2 regions of the Micromonospora sp. NPDC051924 genome follow, and region 2 is predicted to be linked to the other one. Evidence: riboswitches for the same ligand, from Rfam matches in the RefSeq annotation. Region 2 holds a riboswitch; the other holds the start of a gene.

Region 1 (14,178 bases), on a different contig from region 2:
GCGGACGCCACGCCGGCCGGGCGGCGCGACCGGGAGCAGCAGGACGCCGGGTCGACGCCGGACCGCGCCGCGCGACGGCTGCCGTCGTCGCCGGAGCCGGGTCCGGCCGCGCCGGCGGCGGAGCCCGCACCGACGGGCGCACCGGTGGCGGAACAACCCACCGCTCCGGCGGCCGAGGTCGCCACGGGGACCACCGCCGTACCCCGGTACCGCCGACAGCGACCGGCCTCGCCCGCGGCCGGTGGCGCCAGCGGCACCGGCCGGGAGCCGGCCCCGGCGACGTCGGCCACCGGCCCCGAACCGGCGCGATCCGAGGCGCCCACCACGGAGGCCCCGGTGGTCGAGCGCCCCGCGCCGGCCGAGCCGCGCCCGGCCGGCCGGTCCAAGCGCCCGCGCAAGGGTCGGACCAGCCCGGCCACGGAACCGATCGCGACGGCGACGCCCACCGAGCCGGCCGGCTTCGCCGGCGCGCCGCTGCCCGACGAGCCGCCGGCGGCGCCGGTCGCCGGGCGGCCGGACGCCACCAGCGACGGTTCACCGAGGGAGCGCACCTTTTTCCTGGACCCGGAACCGGTCGACGCCCCGACATCGCCCCGCCCACGCTTCCCGATCTTCGAGGACGTGTCGGACGGCCCGGGCAGCGTCCGGCCCGCCTGGCCGATCGCGCCCACGTCGAACCGGCCGGTCAACCCCCGCGACAACGGCGGCGCCCCGGACGGCACCAGCGGAGACGACGGCACCCCGACCGAGCCGGCCCGGGTCGAGCCCGCGCCGCGCCCCCGCCACCGCGCCCTGCCGGACCTGAGCCGGGGCAGCGGGTGGGACGCCCTCGCCACCGCCAGGCACGCCACCCCCACCGCTGGGGAAGACCCGCAGTCCGGCGAGGACGGGCGGCAGGCCGCGCACGCCGCAGCCGGAACGCCGGCCGCCGACGACCCGCACCCCGGGGAGCAGGCGACCATCCCGGGCGACGCGGACGACGAGCCCGGCAACGGGAAGGCGAAGCAGCGGCGAGGCCTGTTCCGGCGCAACCGGGCCAAGGAGACCAAGGAGACCAAGGAGATCAAGGAGGCCGAGGCGCCCGCGGCCGCGGCGCTGACGCGGGACGAGGAGTACGTCGACTGGGTCGCCGGCCTCGCCTCGGACGAAAACCCCGACGACGCCCATACCCTGCGGACCGGCCGCCACCACCGCGACTGACCTCCGGGGCGGGCCGACGGTGTGACCGGCCCGCCCCGGAGCGGGTCAGGCCAGCGGCAGGTAGACCCGCGCCCCGGCGGAGACGAACTCCTCGGACTTGTCCTTCATCCCCCGCGCGGCGTAGTCCTTCAACTCCTGCGTGATCTTCATCGAGCAGAACTTCGGCCCGCACATCGAGCAGAAGTGTGCCGTCTTCGCCGGCTCGGCCGGCAGCGTCGCGTCGTGGTACGACCGCGCGGTCTCCGGGTCCAGCGAGAGGTTGAACTGGTCCTCCCAGCGGAACTCGAAGCGCGCCTTGGAGAGCGCGTCGTCCCAGGCCTGCGCCCCCGGGTGCCCCTTGGCCAGGTCCGCCGCGTGCGCCGCGATCTTGTACGCGATGACGCCCGCCTTGACGTCGTCCCGGTCGGGCAGCCCGAGGTGCTCCTTCGGGGTCACGTAGCAGAGCATCGCGGTGCCGAACATGCCGATCATCGCGGCACCGATCGCCGAGGTGATGTGGTCGTACGCGGGCGCGATGTCCGTGGTCAGCGGGCCGAGCGTGTAGAACGGGGCCTCGTGGCACCACTCCTGCTGGAGGTCCACGTTCTCCTTGATCTTGTGCATCGGCACGTGACCCGGGCCCTCGATCATCACCTGGACGTCGTGCTCCCAGGCGACCTTCGTCAGCTCGCCGAGGGTCCTCAGCTCAGCGAACTGCGCCTCGTCGTTGGCGTCCGCGATGGAGCCCGGCCGCAGCCCGTCGCCGAGCGAGAAGGTCACGTCGTACCTCGCCAGCAGCGAGCAGAGCTCCCGGAAGTTGGTGTAGAGGAAGTTCTCCTCGTGGTGCGCCAGGCACCAGGCCGCCATGATCGAGCCGCCCCGGGAGACGATCCCGGTCACCCGGTCCACGGCGAGCGGCACGTACGGCAGCAGCACCCCGGCGTGCACGGTCATGTAGTCGACGCCCTGCTCGGCCTGCTCGATGACGGTCTCCCGGAACACCTCCCAGCTCAGCTTCACCGGGTCGCCGCCGACCTTCTCCAGCGCCTGGTAGATCGGCACGGTGCCGATGGGCACCGGCGAGTTCCGCACGATCGCGTCGCGGGTCTCGTGGATCCGCTTGCCGGTGGACAGGTCCATCACGGTGTCCGCGCCCCACCGGGTGGCCCAGGTCAGCTTCTCCACCTCCTCGGCGATCGAGGAGGTGACCGCCGAGGTGCCGATGTTGGCGTTCACCTTCACCAGGAACGCCTTGCCGATGATCGCCGGTTCGCACTCCGGGTGGTTGACGTTGAGCGGCAGCACGGCCCGCCCGGCCGCGATCTCGTCCCGGACGAACTCCGGCGCCACGCCCTCCCGGATCGCCACGAACTCCATCTCCGGCGTGACGACGCCGGCCCTGGCGTACGCGAGCTGCGTCGGGCGCTTCCCGTCCACGCCGGCCAACGGCGTTCCGGCGCCCCGGACGGGCGCGACGTCGCCGCGCGCGGCGATCCACGGCCCCCGCAGCGGCGGCAGCCCGACCTCCGGGTCGGACCCGGGGCCGGAGGTGTCGTAGAGCCGGACCGGCGGGTTGTCCCCGGCCAGCCCCACCTCGGCGAACGGCACCCGGAGGTCCGGCCGCGACCCCTCCACGTAGACCTTGCGTCGTGCCTGCATGACAGCCTCCCTGATGGTCAACAGGACCAGCCGAAGTGGTCCAGCGGGCCGCGTCCCGCGCCCAGCTCCCAGTGCCGCGCGCCGGTCAGCGCACGGGTCACGTACTCCTTGCCGGCGGCGACCGCGACCGGCACCGGATCGCCGGCCGCCAGCCGCACGGCGATGGCCGCCGAGAACGAGCAGCCGGTGCCGTGGCTGTGCCGGGTGGCCACCCGGGGCCCCCGCAGCAGCGTGGTCGTCCCCCCGCCGACCAGCACGTCCACCGCCTCGCCGCCGGCGTCCACGTCACCGCCGGTGACCACCACGTGCGCCGGACCGCCGGTCGCGAGGGCCTCGGCCGCCGCGACCATCTCCTCGACCGTGGTCACCGGGCGTCCGGTCAGGGCTGCGGCCTCCGCGCAGTTCGGCGTCGCCACCTCGGCGTACGGGAGCAGCCGCTCGACCGCCTCCACCACGCCGAGCCGGTGTCCACTGCTGGCGACCAGCACCGGGTCGACGACCAGCCGGGGCAGCCGGCCCGCCTCCGCCGCCTCGGCCACCGCGTCGGCGACCGCCGGGGTGCCGAGCATGCCGGTCTTCACCGCCCGTACCGCGAAGTCGCCGAGCACGCTGTCGAGCTGGTCGCGGACGGTCTGCGGGGGCAGTGGCAGGACGGCGCCCACGCCCCGGGTGTTCTGCGCCGTGACGGCGGTGATCACGCTGGTGCCGTACGCGCCGAGGGCGGCGAAGACCTTGAGGTCGGCCTGGATGCCGGCGCCTGCGCCGGAGTCCGATCCGGCGATGGTGAGGATGGTTGTGGGGGTCACTGTTCCCCTTCGGTGGTTGCGCTTTGGGGCTGCGGCCGACCGTGCCGGCTTCGCGGCACCGGGCCGACCGCCTCTTCGAAGGCTCTGCCCAGCGTGGTGGCGGTCTCGGTGAGGTCTTCGGCTCGCATGAGCGCGCCGAGCACCGCCACCCCTGCCGCACCTGCCTCGACGCATGCTTCGACCTGATCGGGCGTCTCGATGCCGCCGAGCGCCAGGACCGGGACGGGGCTGACTCGGACCAGCCCGGCCAGCCTGGTCGTGCCGAGGGGTGGGCCGTAGCCGGGTTTGGTTCTCGTCGGGAATACCGGCGAGAGGGTGGCGTAGTCCTCGGTGGTGAGACGCGCGAGTTCCGTGGCGTCGTGGCAGGAGCGGCCGACCAGGCCGACGGGCGGCGGTGGATAGGGGCCGGCGGCGGGCAGGTGCACGGCATCGCCGTCGAGCGGGTCGGGGCCGGCGACGATCAGGGTGCCGCCTGCCTCGGCGAGCACCGCGCGCAGCTCGACGGCGAGGGCGAGACGCTCGGCGCGCGGCAGGTCCTTCTCCCGCAGCACCACGAACCTGACTCCCCCGGCCCCCACCCCCGCGACCACCTCCGCCAGTGGCCTACGCGCCACCCGCCGGTCCGTCAGCAGCACCACCCCCGACGGCACCGGACTGCCGGACATCGTGGACGATCGCGGCCCGTCGAGGGGCCACTCGCTGCCACGACTCAGCTCGGAAGCCGCGACCTGCGGCACGCCGGTCACAGGTCGGGCCGTCCGTCGTCGGGGGTGGAGGCGAGCGCGTGGAAGCGGCGGGCGATCCGGCCCGCCCCGTACGCGTGCCGCCCGGCCGCCACCGCGTACCGCATGGCGGTGGCCATCGCCACCGGATCCGCCGCCCGGGTGACCGCACTGGCCAGCAGCACCGCGTCGCAGCCCAGCTCCATGGCGAGCGCCGCGTCCGAGGCGGTGCCGATGCCGGCGTCGAGGATCACCGGCACGTCCACGCACTGCCGGATCAACCGGATGTGGTGCGGGTTGCTCACCCCCAGCCCGGAGCCGATCGGGGCGCCGGCCGGCATCACCGCCGCGCAGCCCACGTCGGCCAGCCGCCGGGCCAGCACCGGATCATCCGAGGTGTACGGCAGCACGGTGAACCCGTCCTCGACCAGCTCCTCCGCCGCGCGCAGCAGCTCCACCCCGTCGGGCAGCAGGGTGCGCTCGTCCCCGATCACCTCCAGCTTCACCCAGTCGGTGTCGAACGCCTCCCGGGCCAGGTGGGCCACCTTCACCGCCTCGGCGGCGGTGCCGCAGCCCGCCGTGTTGGGCAGCAGCCGTACGCCACACCGGTCCAGCAGGTCGAGCAGGCCGCCGGCGGTGCCCGGGGCGGTGTCCACCCGGCGCAGCGCCAGCGTCACCAGCTCGGTCCCGGAGGCGCGGATCGCCTGTTCCAGCACGTGCAGGTTGGCCGCGCCGCCGGTGCCGAGGATGAGCCGGGAGCCGAACGTGACCCCGCCGAGTTCGACGGACACCGCGCTCACCCGCCCTGGGCGGCGCTGAGCACCTCGACCCGGTCGCCGTCGCGCAGCACAATCGCCGGCCAGCCGCCGCGCGGCACCACCTCGCCGTTCACCGCGACGGCCAGGCCGCGCTGCTGGTCGGTGACGGTGCGGACGACGTCCGCGACGGTCGTCCCGCCGGGCACGTCACGCCCCGCACCGTTGACGGTCAGTTGCACGTCTCCTCCTCGCTGGCGGATGCGGTCCGGTCCGTGCCGGCGAACCGGTCGGGGGTGAACGGGGCGAGCAGCCGGTCCGGCTCGCCGGTGACGATCAGCTCGGCGACCAGGTCGGCGGTGACCGGGGTGAGCACGATGCCGTGCCGGTGGTGTCCGGTGGCGGCGAGCACGCCGGGCCGCCCGGGCAACGCCCCGAGGATCGGCGCGTTGTCCGGCGTACCGGGGCGCAGCCCGGCGGACGCCTCGACCAGGTCGTACTCGGCCAGCTCGGGAACCAGGTCCACGGCGGCGCGGAGCAGCCGGAGCACCGCCCCGGCGGTCACCTCGGTGTCGGTGCGCTCCTCGACGGTCGCCCCGACCACCACCTCGCCGCTGTCCCGGGGCACCAGGTAGACCGACTCGCCGTCCGCGTACCCCCGGATCACGTGCCGGAAGTCCGGCGCGCCGCGACCGGGCGCGCGGAGCCGGAGCACCTGGCCCTTCACCGGCCGGACCGGAAGGCCGGTGAGCGCCGCCGCGCCGCAGCCGGCGGCGACCACGGTGACCGGCGCGTCCAGCTCGGACAGCTCACGGACCGCGCCCGGCCGCCACCCCACGCCGGCCCGCTCGGCGGCGGTCCGCAGCGCGGTGACCAGCCGGCGCGGGTCGACCTGGTGGTCGCCGGGGGCGACCGCGCCGCCACGGACCCGCGGGGCCAGCGCCGGTTCGCGGTCCCGCAGCGCCGAGGGGCGCAGCGGCGTGATCGGCAGCCCCAACCCCTGCTGGTACGTCCAGAGCCGGCGCGCCTCGGCCAGGTCGTCGGCGGTCAGCCCGACCACCAGCGTGCCGTCGGTGCGGTACCCGATCCCGACGCCGGCGGCCTCCACCAGCTCGGCGGCGAAACCGCGCCAGCGGGCGGCGGACTCGGCGAGCAGGCCGGTCAGCTCGTGCTCCCCGAAGTACGCCTCGGCGACCGGCGACAGCATGCCCGCGGCGACGTGCGAGGCGCCGGACCCCGGGGCGGGATCGTGCACCACCACCCGCAGCCCGCGCTGCGCGCAGCGCCACGCGATCGCCAGCCCGACCGGTCCCGCCCCCACGATGGCGACGTCCGGCCGGGTCAGCACGCCAGCGCCTCGATCAGTTCGGCGGTCGTACGGGCGGGATCAGGGCTGGCGGAGATCGCCCCGACCACCGCCACCCCGTACGCCCCGGCGGCGCGCAGCGCCGGCACCGAGGCGGGAGTCACCCCGCCGATCGCGATGACCGGCACGGCCACCGCCCCGGCGACCGCGCGCACTCCGTCGGGGCCGATCGGGTCGGGCAGGCCGGACTTGGTGGTGGTGGCGTGGCAGGGGCCGACGCCCAGGTAGCTGGCCCCGGCGGCGACCGCCTCGGCGGCGGTCACCGGTTCCCGGGCGGTCGCGCCGAGCACGGCCGTGGCGCCGAGCACCCGGCGGGCCGCCCGCACCGGCAGGTCGTCCGCCCCGACGTGGCCGCCCGCCGCGCCCACCGCCAGCGCCACGTGCAGCCGGTCGTTGACCAGGCACGTCGCCCCGTACGGCCGGCACAGCGCGACCACCTGCCGGGCCAGTTCGTACGCCTCGCGGTCGGTGGCGTCGTCCGCCATCCGGACCTGGACGACCAGCTCGGCGCGGGCCACCGGCAGGGCGACGCGCAGCACGCCGAGCGGGTCCCGCCCCGGCCGGGTGTCGGTGATCAGATGCAGTCGTCCCAGGGACGGCACGGCAACACTCCTCCCTGCGCCGGCATTACCCGGATCAGGTTCGACGGTCGGGGGCTTCCAGCCCCCCTCTCAGCCCGGTACGCACCGGGCTCCCGTGGGTCACTTGCGGCCTACCGTACGGCGTTCCCCCGGATCCGCCAAGGGTGGGTGACACTTTTCCCACCCACCGTCCCGATTGGAGGACGGGGACAGTGGGTGATCGTCCACTCACGCCATGCTGTCCGGATGCCCGCGAAGCGGTATCGGCGGCCTGACCCGAGCAGCACGCTGCCCCGGCGCCGATCGGGACGGCACCGGGGCAGCGGACGAAGCCGGTCAGAGGATGGCGTCGAGGGCGTCCAGATCCTCGTCGGTGGGCTGCCAGGTGCCCGCCTCGGCGTTGGCGCGTACCTGTTCCGGGGTGGTGGCGCCGGCGATCACCGAGGTCACCGCCGGGCGGGCGGCCAGGCCGCCGATCGCCACCTGCAGCATGGTGAGCCCACGCTCGGCCGCGTACGCCTCGATCGCCTCGATGGTGTCCCAGTCCGCCGCCGCCAGCCGTTCGGCGTAGCGGCCGCCGCCGGAGAGCCGGCTGCCCGCCGGGGGCGCCTCGTTCCGGTGGTACTTGCCGGTGAGCAGGCCGTTGGCCAGCGGGAAGAACGGCAGCATGCCCAGGCCGAACCGCTCGCAGGCCGGGATGACCTCCGCCTCGACACTCCGCTCCAGCAGCGAGTAGTGGTTCTGCGCGGAGATGAACCGGGTACGCCCCTGGGAGGACGCGGTCCAGTCGGCGTCGGCGATCTGCCAGCCGGCGAAGTTCGAGTTGCCGAGGTAGCGGACCTTGCCGGCGCGGACCAGGTCGTCCAGGGCGGCGAGGGTCTCGTCGATCGGGGTCTCCGGGTCGGGCTCGTGCATCTGGTACAGGTCGATGTGATCGGTGCCGAGCCGGCGCAGCGACGCCTCGACCGCCCGGGCGATGTACCGGCGGGCACCCCGGGCGCCGTGATCGGGCCCGTTGAGGCCGTGCATGTCCATGCCGAACTTGGTGGCCACCACCACGTCGTCCCGGCGCCCCTTGAGCGCCTGGCCGAGCAGTTCCTCGGAGCCGCCCTGCGGCTCGCCGTAGATGTCGGCGGTGTCGAAGAAGTTGATCCCGGCGTCGAGCGCGGCGTCGACCACCGCGCGGGTGCCGTCGAGGTCGAGCTTGCGGCCGAAGTTGTTGCAGCCGATGCCGACCACGGACACCACGAGCCCGGAGTCGCCCAACCGGCGGTAGGTCATCTCAGTCACGAGATCCACCCTATGCCGCCCGCCACCGGGCCACCGGTCGAGCCCGCGGGTCCGGCTCCCCCGGGGTGAGTCGTTCACGACATCAGGTTCGTAGCGCCTCGACACCCGCCTGCCGCCCGCGATGCCACCCTCGCTCCCGGCGGCGCGCGCAGGCCGCCCGCCGCACCACGCCCACCCGGCCCAGGTCCCAGTCGAAGTCGGGCCGATGGCCGTCGATCACCCGACGTCCCAGACCGGCTCCGGGGTCTCCACCACCTCGCCGTCCCCGCGGAAGAGCACGAACCGGTCGAAGGAGCGGGTGAACCAGCGGTCGTGGGTCACCGCGATCACCGTCCCCTCGAACGCGTTCAGGCCCGCCTCGAGCGCCTCGGCGGAGGCCAGGTCGAGGTTGTCGGTGGGCTCGTCGAGCAGCAGCAAGGTCGCCCCGCAGAGCTCGAGCAACAGCACCAGGAACCGCGCCTGCTGCCCGCCGGAGAGGGTGCCGAACCGCTGGTCGCCCTGCCCGGCCAGCTCGTAGCGGGACAGCGCCGCCATTGCCGCGTGCCGGTCCATCCCGGCCCGGTGCTCGTCGCCCCGCCAGAGGATGTCGACCAGCGCCTTCTCCATCAGCTCCGGCCGGTCGTGGGTCTGCGAGAAGTGCCCGGGTCGGACCCGCGCGCCGAGGCGGATCATCCCGCCGTGCGCGACGGGCGCGAGCTTCGCCCCGTCGACCGGGATGTTGGCCGGATCGGGGTCGGTGCCGCCGCGGGCCAGCAGGCGGAGAAAGTGGGACTTCCCCGTCCCGTTCGCGCCCAGCACGGCGACCCGGTCGCCGTACCAGAGCTCCAGGTCGAACGGGTAGGTCAGGCCGTCGAGCTCGAGCTGCTCGGCGATCACCGCGCGCTTGCCGGTCCGCCCGCCGGTCAGCCGCATCCGGATGTCCTGGTCCTTCGGGGGTACGGGCGGCGGCCCGGCCTCCTCGAACTTGCCCAACCGGGTCTGCGCCGCCTGGTACCGGGAGGCCATCCCGCTGTTGTACGCGGCCTTCTGCTTGTACATCAGCATCAGCTCGCGCAGCTTCTGGTGCTCCTCGTCCCAGCGGCGGCGCAGCTCGTCGAGGCGGGCGTGCCGGGCCACCCGCGCCTCGTGCCAGCTGGCGAAGCCGCCCGGGTGCACCCACGCGCTGCCGCCCTCCACGGCGACCACCCGGTCGGCGGTCTGCGCCAGCAGCTCCCGGTCGTGCGAGACGTAGAGCACCGACTTGCCGGACTCCCGCAACCGGGCCTCCAGCCAGCGCTTGCCGGGCACGTCGAGGAAGTTGTCCGGCTCGTCGAGCAGCAGCACCTCGTCCGGGCCGCGCAGCAGCATTTCCAACGCGAAGCGCTTCTGCTGGCCACCGGAGAGGGTCCGCACCGGACGCTCCCGGGCGGCATCCCAGGGCAGGTCGAGAACGATGGTGGCGACGGTGTCGAAGAGCACCTCGGCGTCGTACCCGCCGGCCTCGCCCCAGGCGGCGAGGGAGTCCGCGTACGCGAGCTGGGCCTTGCCGGCGGCGTTGCTGTACTTGCCGCGGACCTCGGCCGCCCGCATGGCCGCCTCGGTCTCGGCGAGCCGCCGGCCGGCGTCGCGCAGCGCCGGCGGGGCGAGCGCCAGCGCCAGGTCGGCCAGCGTCGAGTCGTCCCCGATCATGCCGATGAACTGCCGCATCACGCCGAGCCCGCCGGAGCGGGCGATCGCACCGGTCTTCACCGGCAGGTCGCCGGCGACCATCCGCAGCAACGTGGTCTTGCCGGCGCCGTTGGGACCGACCAGGGCCACCTTGGCCCCCTCACCGACCCGGAACGACACCTCTGCGAAGAGCTCCCGGCCGTCCGGGAGGATGTGCCCGACTCCAGCCACGTCCACGTATCCCACGCGGGCATCCTGCCCGAGGGACACCGCCGGGCGACACTCGATTACCGGGTGACCCGCAGCACCCGGTAGCCCTTCTGGCTGGCGTGCCGCTCGACCTGCCAGCCCTGCTCGACCAGCCAGCGGTGCAACGAGTCGCCGCCGAGGTGCCGGGCGATCACCAGCCAGGCCATCCCGTCCGGGGCGAGCCGGGGCAGCCAGCGCAGCAGCAGCCCGTGCAGCTCCGCCTTGCCGATGTGGATCGGCGGGTTGGACCAGATCTGGGCGAAGGAGACGTCGGCCGGTACGCCGTCCGGCGCGACGACCCGGACCCGGTCGGCGGCGCCGACCCGGGCGGCGTTGGCGGCGGTGAGATCCCGGGCACGCTGGTTGACGTCCACCGCCCAGACGGTGGCGGACAGCGCGGTGGTGGCCAGCACGCAGGTGATCGGGCCGAAGCCGCAGCCGATGTCGAGCAGCGCGCCGGTCACGTCGGCCGCCGGCAGGTCGGCCTTGCGGAACAGCACCGCGGTGCCGGGGTCGAGCCGGTCGGCGGAGAAGACCCCGCTGGCCGAGGCGAGCGTGTAGTCGCGCCCGGCGACGGAGAATTCGACCGCCCGCGGCCGGGCGGCGGTGGTCGGTTCAGCGGTGAAGTAGTGGTCGCCGGTCACGTCGGGCATTGTCGCACCGCTCGGGCCGGGCACCGGCGACGGTGCCGCCGGGAGGGCCCGACGCCACGCTGCCGGAATTTCCCGATATTACCCTCGAAAGGGACAATCGGCCCTAGTGTGGCTCACATGGTGTATCGGTACGAGTCCGATGAGGACGCCTTCCTGGAGTACCCGAGGCCCGGGTCGGACCCGTCCGTGCCCGGTGCCGCGCCGCCTCCGCCCGCAGGCCCCTCGCCGTCCCGCTTCCCCACCCCGTCCCTGCCCCCGCCGGTCCGGGCCACCCGGCCGACCGCCGACGCCGGCCACCCGCCGGCGCCGGCCCCCGTCCCGGCCCCAGCACCGGCCCAGCCCCCGGCCGAGCACGCCGCTCCCCGGGCCGCCGTCCCGGTGCCGCAGCCGCCCATCGGCGGCGGGCCCCGCCCGCCGGAGAGCGCGGCGTTCCGGACCACCGAGCCGCTCGACCTGACCCGCACCCGCCGGGACGAACGCCGGCGTGGCGGCCGGGTCTGGCAGGCGTTGATCGGTGGGGCCGCCGTGCTGGTCCTGCTCGCCCTCTGCGGGCTGGCGGTCGCCGCCCTGCTCCGGGACCGGACCGGAACGCCGCAGGCCGGCGCCACCACCGGCCAGCCGGTGGTGGAGCAGTCCGCCGCAGCCGACGGGACCGACCTGGACTCCCGGGACACGGACCAGCTGGCGCTCACCGCCAAGGAGGTCTTCCCGGGCCGCCAGCTGGTGGTCACCGAGGGCCAGCCGGCGTACGACGTGCTCAGAACGAACTCCAGCGGCAGCTGCGCGGTCGCCGTCAGCGGCGAGATCGCCGACCTGCTGGTCCGTCTCGGCTGCAACCAGGTGGTCCGGGCGACGCTCCGCTCCTCCGACGGGAAGTACCTGCTCACCACCGGCCTGTTCAACCTCACCGACGTGGCGAGCGCGCAGCGCGCGCGGGACCGGATCCGGCAGATGCTCGACGAACGGCAGGGCCGGTTCCGGGGCATGACGGCCGGCACCGGCACCGAGGCCGTGGCGAAGGCCGCCGCCCGGATCGGCTGGCAGGTACGCGGCCACTACATCGCGTACTGCCTGGTCACCCGGGCCGACGGGCAACGGATCACGGCCACCGACGCGAAGGCCCGCGAGATCCTGTACGACCTGATCGAGGTGTACCTCAACCGGGGCGTCCTCGACCGGCGGGCGAACGGCGGGGTGGCCAGCCAGCCCACCGAGGCCCCGACGGACGGCGTCACCGGTCAGGACGGCACCCTCAACTGAGGACGCTCCGCAGCGGCCCGTCGTCCCATGAGGACGGCGGGCCGGCGTTCAGCCCTCGGCGACGGGCACCCGCAGCCGGCGGGTGAGTTCGGCGCGGCGGGCGTACCCGGCGGCGTCCTCCGGGTAGCCGACCTCGACCAGGGCCAGCCCGTGCGCCGGCGCCACGGTCACCTCGCTGGACCGTTCCCGACGGCTGAGCAGGCTCGCCGGCCACTCGACCGGCCGCCGGCCGTCCCCGGCGACCAGCATCGCGCCGACCAGGCTGCGCACCATGTTCTGGCAGAACGCGTCGGCCTGCACGGTGGCGACCAGGATCCCGTCCGGGTCCCGCCGCCAGTCCAGCCGGGTCACCTCGCGCAGGGTGGTGGCGTTCTCCTTGCGCCGGCAGTACGCGGCGAAGTCGTGCTCCCCCACCAGACCGGCCGCGGCGGCGTTCAGCGCCGCCAGGTCCAGGGGCTTCGGCCAGGCGAGGGTGTCCGTACGCCGCAGCGGCTCGGCGCCCCACCGGGCGTCGGTCACCCGGTACTCGTAGCGGCGGAAGGTGGCCGAGAAGCGGGCGTCGAACTCGGCCGGCACCTCGGTCATCGCGCGGACCCGCACGTCGGGCGGGAGCAGCCGGGCCAGCCGGCGCAGCAGCTTCCCCTCGTACTGCCGCCAGACCTCGGTCGGCAGGTCGAGGTGGCAGACCTGCCCGGTGGCGTGCACGCCGGCGTCGGTCCGGCCGGCCACGGTCAGCCCGGTCGCGGTGCCCGCGCCGAGGACCAGGTCCAGCGTCTCCGTGAGCACGCCGGCCACCGTGCGCCGGGTGGGCTGGGCGGCCCAGCCGGAGAAGTCGGTGCCGTCGTACGAGACGTCCAGCCGCAGCCGGGTCCGCTCGTCCATCTCGTACCTCCCGTTCACGCCGTCGGGCCCGGCACCCCACGAAGGGGTGCCGGGCCCGACGATGCTGCCTGTGCTCAGGCCTTCTCGTTCTCGGTGGCCTCGTCGCTGTCCTCGCGGGCGGCGGCGGTGTCACCGGAGGCCGAGACCGGAGCGTCAGCGTCCTGGTCGGCGACCTCGCTGGACTTCGGGGCCTCCTCGGCCGGGGCCAGGGCCTCGACCTTGTCCTGCTGGGCGGCCTTGCGGGCGGCGGTCTTCTTGTTCGCCTTCGGCTCGGCGACCTGAAGCTCCTCGACCAGCTCGATGATCGCCATCGGAGCGGCGTCGCCCTTGCGCGGACCGGTCTTCACGATCCGGGTGTAGCCACCGTTGCGGTTGGCGTACCGGGGCGCGATCTGGTCGAACAGGGCGTAGACCACGTCCTTGTCCTTGACGACGCCCAGCACCCGCCGACGCGCGGCGAGGTCGCCCCGCTTGGCCTTGGTGATGAGCTGCTCGGCCAGCGGACGCAGCCGCCGGGCCTTCGTCTCGGTGGTCTGGATCTTGCCGTGCTGGAACAGCGCAGTGGCCAGGTTGGCCAGCATCAGCCGCTCGTGCGCGGGGCTGCCGCCGAGGCGGGGGCCCTTGGTGGGCGTGGGCATTGTTGGTGCTCCTCAGATGTGGCGGCAGCCGGACTTAGAGCTGCTCGGTCTCGCGGTAGTCGTCGGTGTCGTAGTCGGCCTCGCCGAAGGCGTCCACGACGTGCGCCGGGTCGAAGTTCGGAGCCGAGTCCTTCAGCCCCAGGCCCATCCCGGCGAGCTTCATCTTGACCTCGTCGATCGACTTCTGACCGAAGTTCCGGATGTCGAGGAGGTCCGCCTCGGTACGCCCGATCAGCTCACCAACGGAGTTGATGCCCTCGCGCTTGAGGCAGTTGTAGGAGCGGACGGTCAGGTCCAGCTCCTCGATCGGCAGAGCCAGGTCCGCCGCCAGCTGGGCGTCCTGCGGGGACGGCCCGATGTCGATGCCCTCGGCGGTCTCGTCCAGCTCCCGGGCCAGCCCGAAGAGCTCCACCAGGGTGGAACCCGCCGAGGCCAGCGCGGTACGCGGGCCCATCGACGGCTTGGTCTCGACGTCGATGATCAGCCGGTCG
Region 2 (14,178 bases):
GGTCCGCTTCCTGATGGGCTTCAACCGGGACGTCATCCGCCGCCGCCGGGACCAGCTCGTCGACCTCGGCGTCCGCGTGGTCTGGTCCGGCCGGGCCGGCCGGCTGTGGAAGAGCGTGATCTCCGAGCTGCAGACCGCCGAGGAGATGTCCCGGGGCAACTCGACACTGACCCTGCAGTTCTGCGTCAACTACGGCGGCCAGGCGGAGATCGCCGACGCCGCCGCGGCGATCGCCCGCGACGTGGCCGCCGGCAGGCTCGACCCGGGCAAGGTCACCGAGAAGACCATCGCGAAGTACCTCTACCACCCGGAGATCCCCGAGGTGGACCTCTTCCTGCGCCCCTCCGGCGAGCAGCGCACCTCCAACTTCCTGCTCTGGCAGAGCGCGTACGCCGAGCTGGTCTTCCTCGACACCCTCTGGCCGGACTTCGACCGCCGCCACCTCTGGTACGCCTGCGAGCTCTACGCCCAGCGGGACCGTCGCTTCGGTGGCGCGCTGCCCAACCCGGTGGCTCCGGGAGCCTGAGGTCACGCTTACCGACACGGCGCGCTGGGTACCAGTACGGACAGCAGCCGAACGCGGAGGTGAACCACATGATTCAGAAGCGGATCGCGCAGTGGGCGGTCATGGCGGTCGCCGTGCCGCTGGCGGCGGCCGGCGCACGCCGGCTCAGCCACTCGATGGAGGCCCGGCGGGGCCCGACCGGGGTGAGTCGACTGCTCGCCAAGGGCGCCGACATGCTCCGGCCGCAGAAGGCCAAGCGCCGCCGGTTCTTCTGACGTCGACGGCCGCCGCGGCGTCGCGGCGGACCGTCTCCGTGGGCGCCCCGCATCCGGCTTTCCGGCCGGGAGCGGGGCGCCCACGCGTACGATCGGCGCAAGGGCGCGCCGCCCGGAGGCGCCCGCCACGGGGGTGGAGGATGCGCGATCTCCGGTACGAGATGACGGCCGCCCTGGCCGGGGCCGACCTGGCCGATCCGGCGCAGCGGGAGCGGATCGCCGACCTGTGCGCCGGGGTGGCCGAGCGGTACTGCGCGGACCTGGGGCACACCCCGGCCCTCCGCTCGGGCGAGATCGCCGAGCTGGCCACCGGCGAACCCGCCGCCGGTTGGGCGCCCACCCCGCCCGACAGCTCCGGGTCGCGGCGCGGCGGTAGACGCGCCGAGCCGGAGTTGTCGCCCGGAGAGACCCAGCGGGCCTGGTGAGTCTCACGCCTCCACTTCGGAGCGGTCGGCCGCCCAGAGCGTGTGGAACGAGCCGTCCCGGTCCACCCGGCGATAGGTGTGCGCCCCGAAGTCGTCTCGCAGCCCCTGGATCAGCGCGGCCGGCAGCCGCTCGGCGCGGAGCGCGTCGAAGTAGGCCAGAGAGGACGAGAAGGCCGGGGTCGGCACGCCCGCCCGGGCCGCGTCGGCCACCACCCGCCGCCAGCCCGGCACCCCGGCGTTGACCCGGTCGGCGAACCACGGCGCCACCAGCAGCGTGGCCAGCTCCGGCCCGGCGTCGTACGCCTCCCGGATCCGGTCCAGGAAACGGGCGCGGATGATGCAGCCGCCCCGCCAGATGGTGGCGGTGCCACCCAGATCGATGTCCCAGTCGTACTCCCGGCTGCCGGCGCGGATGTGGTCGAAGCCCTGCGCGTACGCGACGATCTTGCTGGCCAGCAGCGCGCGTCGGACGTCCTCGACGAAGGTGTCCCGGTCGTCGACCTGCCACTTCTCGCCCGCGTCGGGGAAGGCGCGGCGGGCGGCGGCGCGCTGGTCGGCGTGCCCGGACAGCGACCGGGCGAAGGTGGCCTCGGCGATGCCGGTGATCGGGATGCCCAGGTCCAGGGCGCTCTGCACGGTCCAGCGACCGGTGCCCTTCTGCTCGGCCTGGTCGAGCACGATGTCGACGAAGGGCCGGCCGGTCGCCGCGTCGGTGTGCCCGAGCACGTCGGCGGTGATCTCGATGAGGAAGGACTCCAGCTCGCCGCCGTTCCACTCCCGGAAGATCTCCGCGATCTCCCCGGGGCTCGCCGACAGGCCCGCCCGCAGCAGGTCGTACGCCTCGGCGATGAGCTGCATGTCGGCGTACTCGATGCCGTTGTGGACCATCTTCACGAAGTGGCCGGCGCCGTCCGGGCCGATGTGCCGGCAGCACGGGACGCCCTCCACCTGGGCCGCGATCTTCTCGAAGATCGGGCCGAGCTTCCGGTAGGACTCCGCCGAGCCGCCCGGCATGATGCTCGGGCCGCGCAGCGCGCCCTCCTCGCCGCCGGAGACGCCGGTGCCGACGAAGTGCAGCCCGTGGCCGCGCAACGCCTCCTCCCGGCGGCGGGTGTCGGCGAAGTGCGCGTTGCCGCAGTCGACCACGATGTCCCCCTCTTCGAGCAGGGGGATCAGCTCGTCGATCACCGCGTCGGTGGGGCCGCCGGCTTTCACCATCACGATCACCGCTCGCGGGCGCTCCAGCGAGGCGACGAAGTCGGCCATGGACTCCGACGGCACGAAGGTGCCCTCGTCGCCGTGCTCGGCGACGAGGCTGCGGGTGCGCTCCGGCGAGCGGTTGTGCACCGCCACGGTGAACCCGTTGCGGGCCAGGTTCCGGGCCAGGTTGCGGCCCATCACCGCCAGACCGGTGACCCCGATCTGCGCCGTCGCCTGCTGTGCCATGCGTACCGCCACCTCTCGTCTCCGCTGCCCGTCCTGCGACCGTATCGCGGTCTCCGCAGGCCCGGGTGGGGACGTCGACGGCCGGTGTGCGTGGCGTTACTCCTGGACGGGCGGCATGGTCGCGGTCGGGCCCGTGTCCTCGGCCAGCCGGGCCTCGACGTGGGCGACCTTGGCGGTCATCGCGTCGGTGACCCCGGGGCGGAGGTCGGCCTTGAGCACCAGGTTGACCCGGGGCGCCTGCGCCGCCACGGTGTCCACGGCGCGCTTCACCACCGCCATCACCTCGTCCCACTCGCCCTCGACGGTGGTGAACATGGCGTCGGTCCGGTTGGGCAGGCCGGATTCGCGGACCACCCGGACGGCGTCGGCGACCAGGTCGCCCACGGACTCACCCACGCCGAGCGGGGTGATCGAGAACGCGATCAGCATGCCGTCGATCGTGCCAGTAAATCGGGTGCGGGGCGGGCGGGCGGCGGCTTAGGCTGCTGGCATGCGTAACTGACGCCCTTCCGCCGAGCCCGGTCCACCGCCGTACGCCGTGGACCTGTCCCGCTCCGGGCGTCCGCATCCTCCCCGCCGCCGTCGGTCGCGGTGTCTGTCGTGGTCGGACCCACCGGAGCTCGCCCGCTCGCCCGCGCCGGCAACGGCGCGCCCGACACTCAGGAGGTTCGCGTATGCCCGCCAAGCGCAGTCCGAAGAAGTCCCGCAAGCCGTCGCCGTCCCTGACGGACGTGACCCCGACGGATCTCGACACCCTCACCGTGGCGCCGGTCGCCGGCTCGGTGGCGCTGCCGACGCCGGTCGGCGCCACGCCACCCGCGCCGCCGAAGGCCGGCCCGCCGGCCGGGCGCGACGCCCGCCTCGCCGGGCGCAGCAAGCGCGCCGGCCAGACCAAGTTCTACGCGTTTCGGCGCAGCTGACCGGTCCTTGATCGACCCCCGGGTTGCGGCCGTCCGTGGTGTCCCGTCGTCGGGAAGACCCGCGGTGCCGCAACCCGGGGTGGATCAACCGACGGCGGGTGGTCGCGGGGTCAGCCGATCAGCGGGCGGAAGGTGCCCAGCACCACGCTGACCGTCAGCGCCGTGCCGGCCAGCACCGTCGCGCCGAGGATCAGCAGCCCGTCCGCCCGGGTGAAGCGCTGACGGCGGGCGACCGTACGCGGGGTGCCGGCGTCGAACCCGCGGGCGTCCATCGCGACCGCGAGTCGGGTGCCCCGCCGGATCGCCCCGACCAGCAGGGCGAACGCCGTCGATACGAAGAGCCGCAGCCGGGCCACCGGGTTGCGGCCGGCGTCCACGCCCCGGGCCCGCCGGGCCATGCTGATCATCCGCCACTCCTGTTCGAGCAGCGGCACCAGCCGGAACGCGGCCAGCGCGCCGATGGCGAACCGGGCCGGCGCCTTCGCGTTCTGGATCAGCGCGTCGGCCAGGTCGGTGGCGTCGGTGGTGGCGAAGACGATGATTCCGGGCAGCGCCACCGCGAGCATGCGCAGCACCAGCCCCAGGGCGGTGACCAGCACCCCTTGGGTGATCAGCACCGGGCCGGCCTCGACCAGCACCGGGCCGGACCGGTCGGCGGCGAAGAGCACCAGGGTGACCAGGATGCCGCCGGCGCCGGCCAGCAGCGGCCAGGCCCGCCGGGACAGCACGCGGTAGCGGACGCCGAACAGCGGCAGCACCGCCAGCTCGACCGCGATGGCGATCGCCGGGGCCACCGGGTCCAGGGTGGCGATCAGGATGAACGAGAAGACCAGCGCGGCGGCCAGCTTCGCGACCGGGTTGCGCCGGGCCAGCGGCGCGCCCGGGACGGCGACCGGCTCGACATTGATCATGCCCGCTCCAGGGTGAGGGTGCGGTCCGCCAGCGCCGCGACGAAGTCCGGGTCGTGGGTGACCGCGACGACGCCGTGGCCGGCGTCGCGCAGCTCGGCGAAGAGGTCGACCAGCTCCCGCCAGGTCCGTCGGTCCTGGCCGAAGGTGGGCTCGTCGCAGATGAGCAGGCGGGGCGCGGTGGCCAGGGCGGTCGCCACGCTCAGCCGCCGCGCCTCGCCGCCGGAGAGGGTGTACGGGTTGGCCCCGGCCAGCCGGGCCAGCCCGAGCCGGTCCAGCAGCCCGTCCACGGTGGCCCGGACCGCCGCCTCGTCCTGCCCGGTGCGGCGCGGCCCGAGCGCCAGCTCGTCGCGGACCGTGCCGGTGACGAACTGGTGTTCCGGATCCTGGAAGACCGAGCCGATCCGCCGGGCTAGGGCGGGCGCCCGCCAGCGGTGCGGGGGAGTACGGGCGTCCCGGCCGGCCAGGGCGGCCGTGGCGGTGGCCGTACCGGCGCCCGGGCGGAGCAGGCCGCCGAGGAGCAGCGCCAGGGTGGACTTGCCGGCGCCGTTCGGGCCGAGCACGGCCAGCGCCTCGCCGGCGCGTACCTGAAGGTCGGTGGGGGCCAGCCGGGGTGGCAGGCCGAGCCGGTCGGCGGTGAGCAACACCTCGCCGGGCGGCGCGGTGGCGTACCGGGACGGCACGGTGTGGCCGGGCACCCAGACCCCGGCCGCGGCGAGCGCCTCGCCGTGCGCGGCGAAGACCGCCTCGGGTGGTCCGTCGGCCCGCACCCCGCCGCCGGACTCCAGCACCACCACCCGGTCGACCAGCGGCAACGCCTCGGCCACCCGGTGCTCGACCAGGATCAGCGTGGTGTCGGCGTCGAGGGCGTCGGCGACGGCCCGCCGGATCAGGGTGGCGCCGGCCGGGTCGAGGTTGGCGGTCGGCTCGTCGAGCAGCAGCAGCCCCGGGCGCAGGGCGAGCGCCCCGGCCAGGGCGAGGCGCTGCTGCTCGCCGCCGGAGAGCGCGGCGGTGGGCCGGTTCCGGTGGTACGGAAAGCCGACCCGGCGCAGCGCCTCGTCCACCCGGGGCCAGATCTCCTCGGCCGGTACGCCCCGGTTCTCCAGCCCGAACGCGACGTCGTCACCGGCGCGGGCCATCACCAGCTGGGTCTCCGGGTCCTGGAAGACGATGCCGACCCGTTCCCGGGCCTTGCGCGGGTCGAGCCCGTCGATCTCGACGACGCCCTCCTGCTCGCCGGAGTCCTCCGGCAGCAACCCGGCGAGCGCCGCCAGCAGCGTGCTCTTGCCGGCCCCGGAGGGCCCCAGCAGCAACACCCGCTCGCCCCGGTCGATGCGCAGGTCCACCCCCAGCACCGCCCACGCCTTGCGGCCCGCATGCCGCCACCCGAACCCCCGCAGCTGCACCGCGCTCACCACCACACCCCCTTCCCTCCGGTGATCATGAAGTTGGCGGCAGTTCCGGAGATCCACATCGCCGCCAACTTCATGATCGACACGATGGGGTGGCCGTCAGACCGTGGCGCGTTCGCGGCCGGCGGGGAAGCGGTCCAGGACGCCGGTGTTGGCCAGGGCGCGGGTCAGGAACCAGCTGCCGAGGCCGGCGATGACGGTGGCGCTCACGATGGTCAGCAGCGCGTACGGGATGCGGTAGCTGGCCAGGTCGTAGGTCTTGTTCCAGTAGACGAAGTCGAAGATCGCCGCGCTCAGGCCGGTCAGCGCGCCGGCCAGCAGGGCCGTCGGCAGCCGGTACGAGCGGTAGCGGAACGCGGCGAACGCCAGCTCGGCGCCGACGCCCTGCATCAGCCCCTGCACGATCACGATGCCACCCCACTGGCTGCCCAGCAGGGCCGAGATGATCGCCGCCACCAGCTCGCAGTAGAGCGAGGCGCCGGGCTTGCGGACGACCAGGCCGCCCAGGACGGCCGGCACCAGCCAGACGCCGTAGATGAGGGTCTGCGCCGGCGGGAAGAAGGCGAACGCGGCGTCGGTGGCGCCCCAGAGGAGGCCCCAGGCCCAGAAGATGACGCCGAAGGCGACCGCGATCACCGAGGCGACCACGATGTCGATGGTGCGCCAGCGGTTGCTGTTGTCCATTGGTGAGCTCCCAGTCCAGAAGAGGAACCAGGAGAAGACGCACGCCGCGCCCGGTGTCACCGGACGGCGGCGCGGCTGGAGGTCGACCGAACTCCCTGCGCTGGCATTACCCAGATCAGGTTCGAGGGTCTGCGGGCACCGGCCCGCACTCTCAGCGCTGTGCGCTCCCCTGTCGGATGTGAAGTTGTCTCGGCAGACGCTAGCACCAGGTGGCGGGCGTGGTCACCCTGCACCCGCGCCGCCGGGCCACACTGCCCGCCGCCCCGGCTGGGTAGGCTGCCGATCATGCGGGTCGACGCGCGAGGTCTGACGTTCGAGGTACGCACCGGCGGCCCCGAGGACGGCGAACCCGTCCTGCTGCTGCACGGCTTCCCGCAGCACGGCGGCGAGTTCGACGGGGTGGTGCCCGCGCTGCACGCCGCCGGCCTGCGCACCTACGCGCCCGACCAGCGCGGCTACTCGCCGGGCGCCCGGCCGCCGGCGGTCGAGGCCTACCGGATCCCGGAGCTGGTGGCCGACGCGGCCGCGCTGCTCGACGCGCTCGGGGTGACCACCGCGCACCTGGTCGGCCACGACTGGGGCGCGATCGTGGCGTGGGGCCTCGCGGCGGCGCACCCCGAGCGGGTGCGCACCCTGACCGCGGTGTCGGTGCCGCACCCGGCGGCGATGGGGCACGCGTTGGCCACCGACCCGCAGCAGAAGGCCCGCTCCTCCTACATCGCGCTGTTCCGCCAGCCCGGCAAGGCGGAGAAGGTGCTGCTGGCGTTCCGCGCGGCGACCCTGCGCCGGATGCTCGGCGGGGTCGGCGACCCACGCCGGGTGGCCCGCTACGCCGACCCGATGCGCGAGCCGGGCGCGTTGACCGCCGCCCTGAACTGGTACCGCGCCATGACCGGGGCGGACATGAAGGCGGTCGGGCCGGTGGCGGTGCCGACCACGTTCGTCTGGAGCGACAAGGACATCGCGATCGGCCGGACCGCGGCCGAGGCGTGCGCCCGGCACGTGACCGGCGACTACCGCTTCGTCACGCTCACCGGCGTCACCCACTGGATCCCCGACGAGGCGCCCGCGCCGCTGGCCGAGGCGGTCCTCGCCCGCGCCGGCCGATGACCGCGGCCACCGCGCTGGCCCGGCCGCACACCCGTGCGTCGCTCGCCACCCAGCTCCGCGCCCTCGGCGTAGGCCCCGGCGGGACCGTGCTGGTGCACGCGGGCCTGCGCGGCCTCGGGTTCCTCGCCGGCGGCCCGGAGGCGGTGCTGCTCGCCCTGCGCGACGTGCTCGGGCCGGCGGGCACCGTGGTCGTGCCCACCCACACCCCGGAGAACAGCGACCCGGCGGGCTGGACCAACCCGCCCGTGCCGGCGGACTGGTGGCCGGTCATCCGGGCGGAGCTGCCCGGCTTCGACCCGGCGGTCACCCCGAGCCGGTTCATGGGGGCGTTCGCGGAGCTGGTCCGCACCTGGCCGGGAGCGCGGCGCAGCGACCACCCGCACGTCTCCTTCGCCGCGCTCGGGCCGGTCGCGACGCGGATCGTCGCCGGGCACGCCCTCGCCGACATGCTCGGCGAGAGCTCTCCGCTGGCCCGCCTCTACGACCTCGATGCCGACGTGCTGCTGCTCGGCGTCGACCACGGCTGCAACACCTCGCTGCACCTGGCCGAGTACCGGCAACCCGCGCCGCCCCGGCAGCGCTGCGGCGCGGCGGTGCTGACCGCCGACGGCGGGCGGGACTGGGTGTGGTGGGACGACGTCCGGGTGGACGACGACGGATTCGCCCGGCTCGGCGCCGACCTGGAGGAGACCGGTGCGGTGCGGCTCGGGCCGGTCGGGGACGGCACGGGCCGGTTGATGAGGCAGCGGGCGGCGGTCGACTTCGCGGTGGACTGGCTGGCCCGCAACCGACGGACGGAGGAAAAATGACGGTGAGCGCCGAGGCGTACCTGGCGGTGGTGACCGAGGCGATCGGCCGGGTGGCCGCCGCCCAACGCGACAACGTGGGCCGGGCGGCGGACCTGATCGCCGAGTCGCTGCGCGCCGACGGCGTCGTGCACGCGTTCGGCACCGGGCACTCGGAGGCCCTGGCCATGGAGATCGCCGGCCGGGCCGGCGGGCTGGTGCCGACGAACCGGATCGCCCTGCGCGACCTGGTCCTCTACGGCGGCGAGCCGGCCGACGTGCTCGGCCCGAAGCTGGAACGCGAGCCGGCGGTGGCGCACCGCCTCTTCGAGCTGGCCCCGGTGCGGCCGCAGGACGTCTTCGTGCTCGCCTCCAACTCCGGGGTGAACGGCGCGATGGTGGAGTTCGCGTCCATCGTCAAGGAGCGCGGGCACGCCCTGGTCGCGATCACCTCGGCCGAACACTCCGCCCGGATGACCTCGCGCCACCCGTCCGGGCGCAAGCTGGCCGACTTCGCCGACGTGGTGCTCGACAACGGTGCCCCGTACGGCGACGCCACCCTGCCGCTGCCCGGCGGCGGCGCGGTCGGCGCGGTCTCCTCGATCACCGCCGCGCTGCTGGCCCAGCAGATCGTGGCGGAGGTGGTGGCCCGGCTGCTGGCGGCGGGGGAGCGGCCCCCGGTCTACCTGTCCGCCAACGTCACCGGCGGCGACGAGCACAACGCCGAGCTGGAGGCCCGGTACGCCGGCCGGATCCGCCGGGGGGCGTGAGCGCGAGGAGTGAGCCGGGTTTGCGAGCCCCGCAGTCGCGAACGAAGGCAGCACAGTGACCGGTTTCGCGACCGGCCGGGCCGGGCACTGGCGTTGCTGCCGACGGGGTGCTCTCCGCCGGCAGTACCGTCTTCTCCGGAGGTAGTGCGTGTCCAAGGAATCCGAGAAGCAGCGCTGGCAGCGCAACTTCGCAGACCTGCTCCAGGAGCTGCGGGTGGCGCAGACCGGCGTGCAGATCCTCTTCGCCTTCCTGCTCACCCTGCCGTTCAGCACCGGTTTCACCCGTACCACGGAGTTCCAAAGGGACGTCTACATCGTCGCGTTGCTGGCCGCCGCCGCGGCCACCGCGATGATCATCTCGCCGGTCGCCTTCCACCGGGCGCTGTTCCGGCAGGGCCGCAAGCCCGAGCTGGTCCGGTTCGCCCACCGGATGGCCAGCAGCGGCCTCGCGTTCATGCTGATCTCGATGGTGAGCGCGGTCCTGCTGATCACCGACTTCGTGCTGAGCCGGCCGATCGCCTTCCTGCTCAGCGGGATCACCGCGGTCTGGTTCCTGGCGTTCTGGGCGATCCTGCCGTTCGCCCGGCGCAACTGGGGTGAGGACGACATCGACGACGAGGACGACGACCCGCAGGTGCTGCACGGCGACTGAGCCGCCCCGGTCCGCGCCAAATCGGACGTGCACGCGACGCTACCCCTGGGTAACAACCGGGGGTAGCGTCGTTTCCGTCGAGCACGTCGACGCAGCCGGACCGAGGTCCCCAGGAGGCAGCCGTGACCACGACACAGAACAGCCGACCCGATCCCGCGAACGCCGGCGGCCCCACCGGTCGGGTGGCCCCGATCGACGACACCGATCCGCCGGCCGGCACCGCCGCGGCCGTCGATGCGGCGGGCGGGGCGGGCCTGCTGCCCACCGAGGCCGGCCAGGTGTCCGAGAAGGAGGCCCGGCAGGTCGCCGAGGCGGCCCGGGAGGCCGCCTGGGACCGGCCCAGCTTCGGCAAGGAACTCTTCCTCGGCCGGTTCCGGCTGGACCTGATCAACCCCTGGCCGCGGTCGGATCCGGAGGATGTCGCCCGGGCCGAGGAGTTCCTCGACGCGTTCGGGGCGTACCTGGACGCCGAGGTGAACGGTGCGGCCATCGAGCGGGACGCCCGCATCCCCGACGAGGTCTTCCGCGGGCTGGCCCGGCTGGGCGCCTTCGGCATGAAGATCGACCGCGGGTACGGCGGCCTCGGGCTGAGCAACCTGCACTACTGCCGGGCGTTGATGCGGGCCGGCTCGGTCAACCCCGCGATCGGCGCGCTGCTCTCCGCGCACCAGTCGATCGGCGTGCCGCAGCCGCTGAAGATGTTCGGCACCGCGGAACAGAAGCAGCGCTTCCTGCCCCGGCTGGCCGCCGGGGAGGTCTCCGCGTTCCTGCTCACCGAGCCCGACGTCGGCTCCGACCCGGCCCGGCTGGCCACCACCGCCGAGCCCACCGAGGACGGCACCGGCTACCGGCTCAACGGGGTGAAGCTCTGGGCCACCAACGGCACGGTCGCCACCCTGCTCGTGGTGATGGCCCGGGTGCCGGCCGGCGACGGGCGGCGCGGCGGCATCACCGCCTTCGTGGTGGAAGGCGACAGCGAGGGCATCACCATCGAGCGGCGCAACGCCTTCGTCGGCCTGCGCGGCCTGGAGAACAGCCTCACCCGGTTCCACGACGTCTTCGTGCCGAAGGAGAACATCATCGGCGGCGAGGGCAAGGGCTTGAAGATCGCGCTGACCACGCTGAACACCGGGCGGCTGTCGCTGCCGGCGATGTGCGTCGGGGCCGGCAAGTGGTCGCTGAACGTGGCCCGGGAGTGGGCCGCCGACCGGGTCCAGTGGGGACGGCCGGTGGGCGAGCACGAGGCGGTCGCCAAGAAGTTGGCCTTCATCGCCGCCACCACGTACGGCATGGAGAGCATGCTCGACCTCAGCTGCCTGCTCGCCGACGATGACCGCAACGACATCCGGATCGAGGCCGCGCTGGTGAAGCTCTACGCCAGCGAGATGGCCTGGAAGATCGCCGACGAGCTGATCCAGATCCGCGGCGGCCGGGGTTACGAGACGGGCGAGTCACTGGCCGCCCGGGGCGAGCGGCCGGCCGTGGCCGAGCAGATCCTGCGCGACCTGCGGATCAACCGGATCTTCGAGGGTTCCACCGAGATCATGCACCTGCTGATCGCCCGGGAGGCGGTCGACGCGCACCTCTCGGTGGCCGGCGACATCATCGACCCGGACGCCGGGCTGGGCCGCAAGGCGAAGGCGGGCGCCCGGGCCGGCGTCTTCTACGCGAAGTGGCTGCCCACCCTCGCGGTCGGCCGGGGCCAGGCACCCGGGGCGTATCACGAGTTCGGCCCGCTGGCCGGGCACCTGCGGCACGTCGAGCGGACCTCCCGCAAGCTGGCCCGCTCCACCTTCTACGCGATGTCCCGCTGGCAGGGAAAGATGGAGCGCAAGCAGGCCTTCCTCGGCCGGGTGGTGGACATCGGCGCGGAGCTGTTCGCGATGTCGGCGGTCTGCGTCCGGGCGGCCGCCGAGCGGGCCGAGCACCCGGAGAACGTGGAGCTGGCCGACCTGTTCTGCCGGCAGGCCCGGCTCCGGATCGACGAGCTGTTCACCGGCCTGTGGTCCAACACCGACTCGCTCGACGTGGCCGCCGCGAAGCGGATCCTCGCCGGCCGGTACGCCGCTCTGGAGGAGGGGATCAGCACCCCGCCCGCGGACCTGCCCTGGGTGGCCCGCTGGCAGCCGGGCCCGTCCACGGCCGAGGACGTCCGCCGCCGCATCCCGCCGGCCGGCTGACGCCGCGCCCCGCCGCCGGATCCCCGGCGGCCACGCGGGCCAGCCGGCCCGAGGGTCCGCGCGTGTCGCGGCATGTCGCGGTGTCCGACCGATCGGAGACCGCGACCTGCCGCATCCCGCGCCGCCAGCCGGCGCCCGGCGCGGGGATGCGTCAGGCGCGGGCGATCGCCCAGGCGATCACGCCGGCCAGGATCAGGCCGTTCAGCGCCGCCAGCACCAGGTACGCCGCCGGGGGGATCTTGCGGCCCTTGCGCACGAAGCGCACCAGGACGCCCGCGTAGATCAGCAGCAGCACGGCGACGGCGATCAGGAAGTACAGCACCGCTGTACCTTAACGGCTGTCCTTCAGGCCGAGCCTGCGCAGCTCCAGCGCGGCGAGCGCGTCGACCGTCGCGTCGTCGCCGCGCCGCCACGCCTCGGCCACGTCGGGGGCGATCCGGGTCAGCTTGCCCAGCGGCTGGCCGGCGAGCGCGCGCAGCGCCAGCAGGTCCCGGCCGGCGGGGGCGGCGGCGAGGGCCTGAGCCGAGCCGGCCCGGCGCATCCAGCGCAGCCGCAGCGGCAGCCAGCCGAACAGCACCAGGCCGAGCGGGAAGACCAGCACCGCGACGCTCAGCGCGAGGGCCAGCTGGCCGACCAGCTCCTGCTGGTCGCGTCCGGCCTCGGCGACCGCCCGGGCGGCGTCGGCGGCCTTGGTGAACGGGGCGGTCAGCTCGTCGCCGACCAGCGGCACCCGGCCGACCTTGCCGCCCGCCTCGGCCAGGTTGTCGGCGAGGCCACTGCCGGCCCCCTCCAGCTTCCGTCCGGGTACGGCGAGCTTCTCGACCAGGTCGTACAGCCAGAGCGCGAAGCGGATCGACGCGTACACCCAGACGACCACGAGCAGGTCGGTGAGGAGCTGACGGAGGGCGGTCGGGAAGCGATCAGCGTAGATCTTCACGCCGGACAGCGTGCCACGGTCCGGCCCCGGTGGCACGGCGAGATTTTCTCAGCGGGCGCAGGCCGGACAGGTGCCGAAGATCTCCAGGGTGTGGCTGACCTCGGCGTACCCGTGCTCGGCGGCGACCCGCTCCGCCCAGCTCTCCACCGCCGGCCCGGCCACCTCGACCGTCCGCCCGCAGGCCCGGCAGACCAGGTGGTGGTGATGGCCCTCGCTGCACCGCCGGTAGAGGTGCTCACCGCCGGGTGGCCGCATCACGTCGATCTCGCCGGCGTCGGCGAGGCCCTGCAGAGTGCGGTAGACGGTGGTCAGGCCGACCCGCTCGCCGCGCTGGCGCAGCATCGCGTACAGGTCCTGGGCGCTGTGGAAGCCCTCCACCTCGCCCAGCAGCGCGCTCACCGCGGTCCGCTGCCGGGTGTTCCGCAGCGCCCCCTCGGTCATGCCGCCACCTCTCCGCGGCCGGCGCCGGCCGGCGGTCCGGCGCTGCGCTCGTTCACGACGATCCCTCCCCGGCGTGGCTGACCGCGTCCGCGACGATGTGCGCGACGTGCTCGTCGACCAGGGCGTACGCGATCTCGCGCCCCCGCCGGGAGCCGCGCACCACACCCGCCCCGCGCAGCACCCGCAGGTGCTGGGAGACCAGTGGCTGCGGGGCGCCGAGCTTCTCCACCAGCTCGTGCACGCAGCGCTCACCCGCGGCCAGCTCGCTCACGATCGCCAGCCGGATCGGCGCCGACAGCGCGCGCAGCAGGTCACCCGCGCCCTCGAAGGCGTCATACCCGTTCATGGCGGTCACCCCGTAACGGTAACCAATACCGACTGGGTCGGCCGGGGGTGGTTCACCGGAGCACGACCTCGTGCTCCGGCGGCTCGACGACCGACTCGGCGACGGGCGTGGCGACCGGCCGGGACCACCGGCGCAGCGCCCGCCGTCCGGCGGCGGCCAGCGCGACCACCAGGAACGAGGCGATGGCCAGCAGCACCACCGAGGCGCCGGGCGCGGTGTCGGCGGTGGCCGCCACCACGACGCCCGCCCCGGCGGCGAAGAGTCCCAGCGCCATCGCCGCCGCCATGGTGCCCCGGAAACCCCGGGTCACCTGCTGCGCGGTCGCCACCGGCACCACCATCAGCGCGCTGATCAGCAGCACCCCGACGGCCCGCATGGCGAT

Evidence for each region. Region 2 has a riboswitch for thiamine pyrophosphate ahead of ACZ6S5_RS13890 (ECF transporter S component). Riboswitches for the same ligand answer to the same signal wherever they lie in the genome.
Region 1: linked by a shared signal. The riboswitch ahead of thiE (thiamine phosphate synthase) and the one ahead of ACZ6S5_RS13890 (ECF transporter S component) in region 2 are both predicted to bind thiamine pyrophosphate.

The regions. Positions count from the first base shown of each region.
Region 1 covers NZ_JBVJJA010000028.1:91,221-105,398, forward strand. The annotation lists gene ACZ6S5_RS22115 (hypothetical protein) at 1-1,200, shown strand, start outside; gene thiC (phosphomethylpyrimidine synthase ThiC) at 1,246-2,838, opposite strand; gene thiD (bifunctional hydroxymethylpyrimidine kinase/phosphomethylpyrimidine kinase) at 2,856-3,644, opposite strand; gene ACZ6S5_RS22130 (thiamine phosphate synthase) at 3,641-4,309, opposite strand; gene ACZ6S5_RS22135 (thiazole synthase) at 4,387-5,166, opposite strand; gene thiS (sulfur carrier protein ThiS) at 5,163-5,363, opposite strand; gene thiO (glycine oxidase ThiO) at 5,354-6,469, opposite strand; gene thiE (thiamine phosphate synthase) at 6,463-7,089, opposite strand; TPP riboswitch at 7,084-7,194, opposite strand; gene ACZ6S5_RS22155 (aldo/keto reductase) at 7,405-8,367, opposite strand; gene ACZ6S5_RS22160 (hypothetical protein) at 8,441-8,578, opposite strand; gene ACZ6S5_RS22165 (ABC-F family ATP-binding cassette domain-containing protein) at 8,575-10,251, opposite strand; gene ACZ6S5_RS22170 (class I SAM-dependent methyltransferase) at 10,293-10,898, opposite strand; gene ACZ6S5_RS22175 (hypothetical protein) at 11,025-12,167, shown strand; gene truA (tRNA pseudouridine(38-40) synthase TruA) at 12,216-13,049, opposite strand; gene rplQ (50S ribosomal protein L17) at 13,124-13,687, opposite strand; gene ACZ6S5_RS22190 (DNA-directed RNA polymerase subunit alpha) at 13,722-14,178, opposite strand, start outside.
Region 2 covers NZ_JBVJJA010000014.1:84,627-98,804, forward strand. The annotation lists gene ACZ6S5_RS13850 (isoprenyl transferase) at 1-526, shown strand, start outside; gene ACZ6S5_RS13855 (hypothetical protein) at 595-780, shown strand; gene ACZ6S5_RS13860 (thioredoxin reductase) at 921-1,205, shown strand; gene gndA (NADP-dependent phosphogluconate dehydrogenase) at 1,209-2,651, opposite strand; gene ACZ6S5_RS13870 (MTH1187 family thiamine-binding protein) at 2,748-3,080, opposite strand; gene ACZ6S5_RS13875 (hypothetical protein) at 3,326-3,571, shown strand; gene ACZ6S5_RS13880 (energy-coupling factor transporter transmembrane component T family protein) at 3,682-4,482, opposite strand; gene ACZ6S5_RS13885 (ABC transporter ATP-binding protein) at 4,479-5,894, opposite strand; gene ACZ6S5_RS13890 (ECF transporter S component) at 5,991-6,575, opposite strand; TPP riboswitch at 6,650-6,756, opposite strand; gene ACZ6S5_RS13895 (alpha/beta fold hydrolase) at 6,861-7,685, shown strand; gene ACZ6S5_RS13900 (AAC(3) family N-acetyltransferase) at 7,682-8,494, shown strand; gene ACZ6S5_RS13905 (sugar isomerase domain-containing protein) at 8,491-9,240, shown strand; gene ACZ6S5_RS13910 (DUF6328 family protein) at 9,389-9,892, shown strand; gene ACZ6S5_RS13915 (acyl-CoA dehydrogenase family protein) at 10,015-12,072, shown strand; gene ACZ6S5_RS13920 (hypothetical protein) at 12,224-12,394, opposite strand; gene ACZ6S5_RS13925 (hypothetical protein) at 12,404-13,009, opposite strand; gene ACZ6S5_RS13930 (Fur family transcriptional regulator) at 13,058-13,450, opposite strand; gene ACZ6S5_RS13935 (ArsR/SmtB family transcription factor) at 13,503-13,796, opposite strand; gene ACZ6S5_RS13940 (metal ABC transporter permease) at 13,849-14,178, opposite strand, start outside.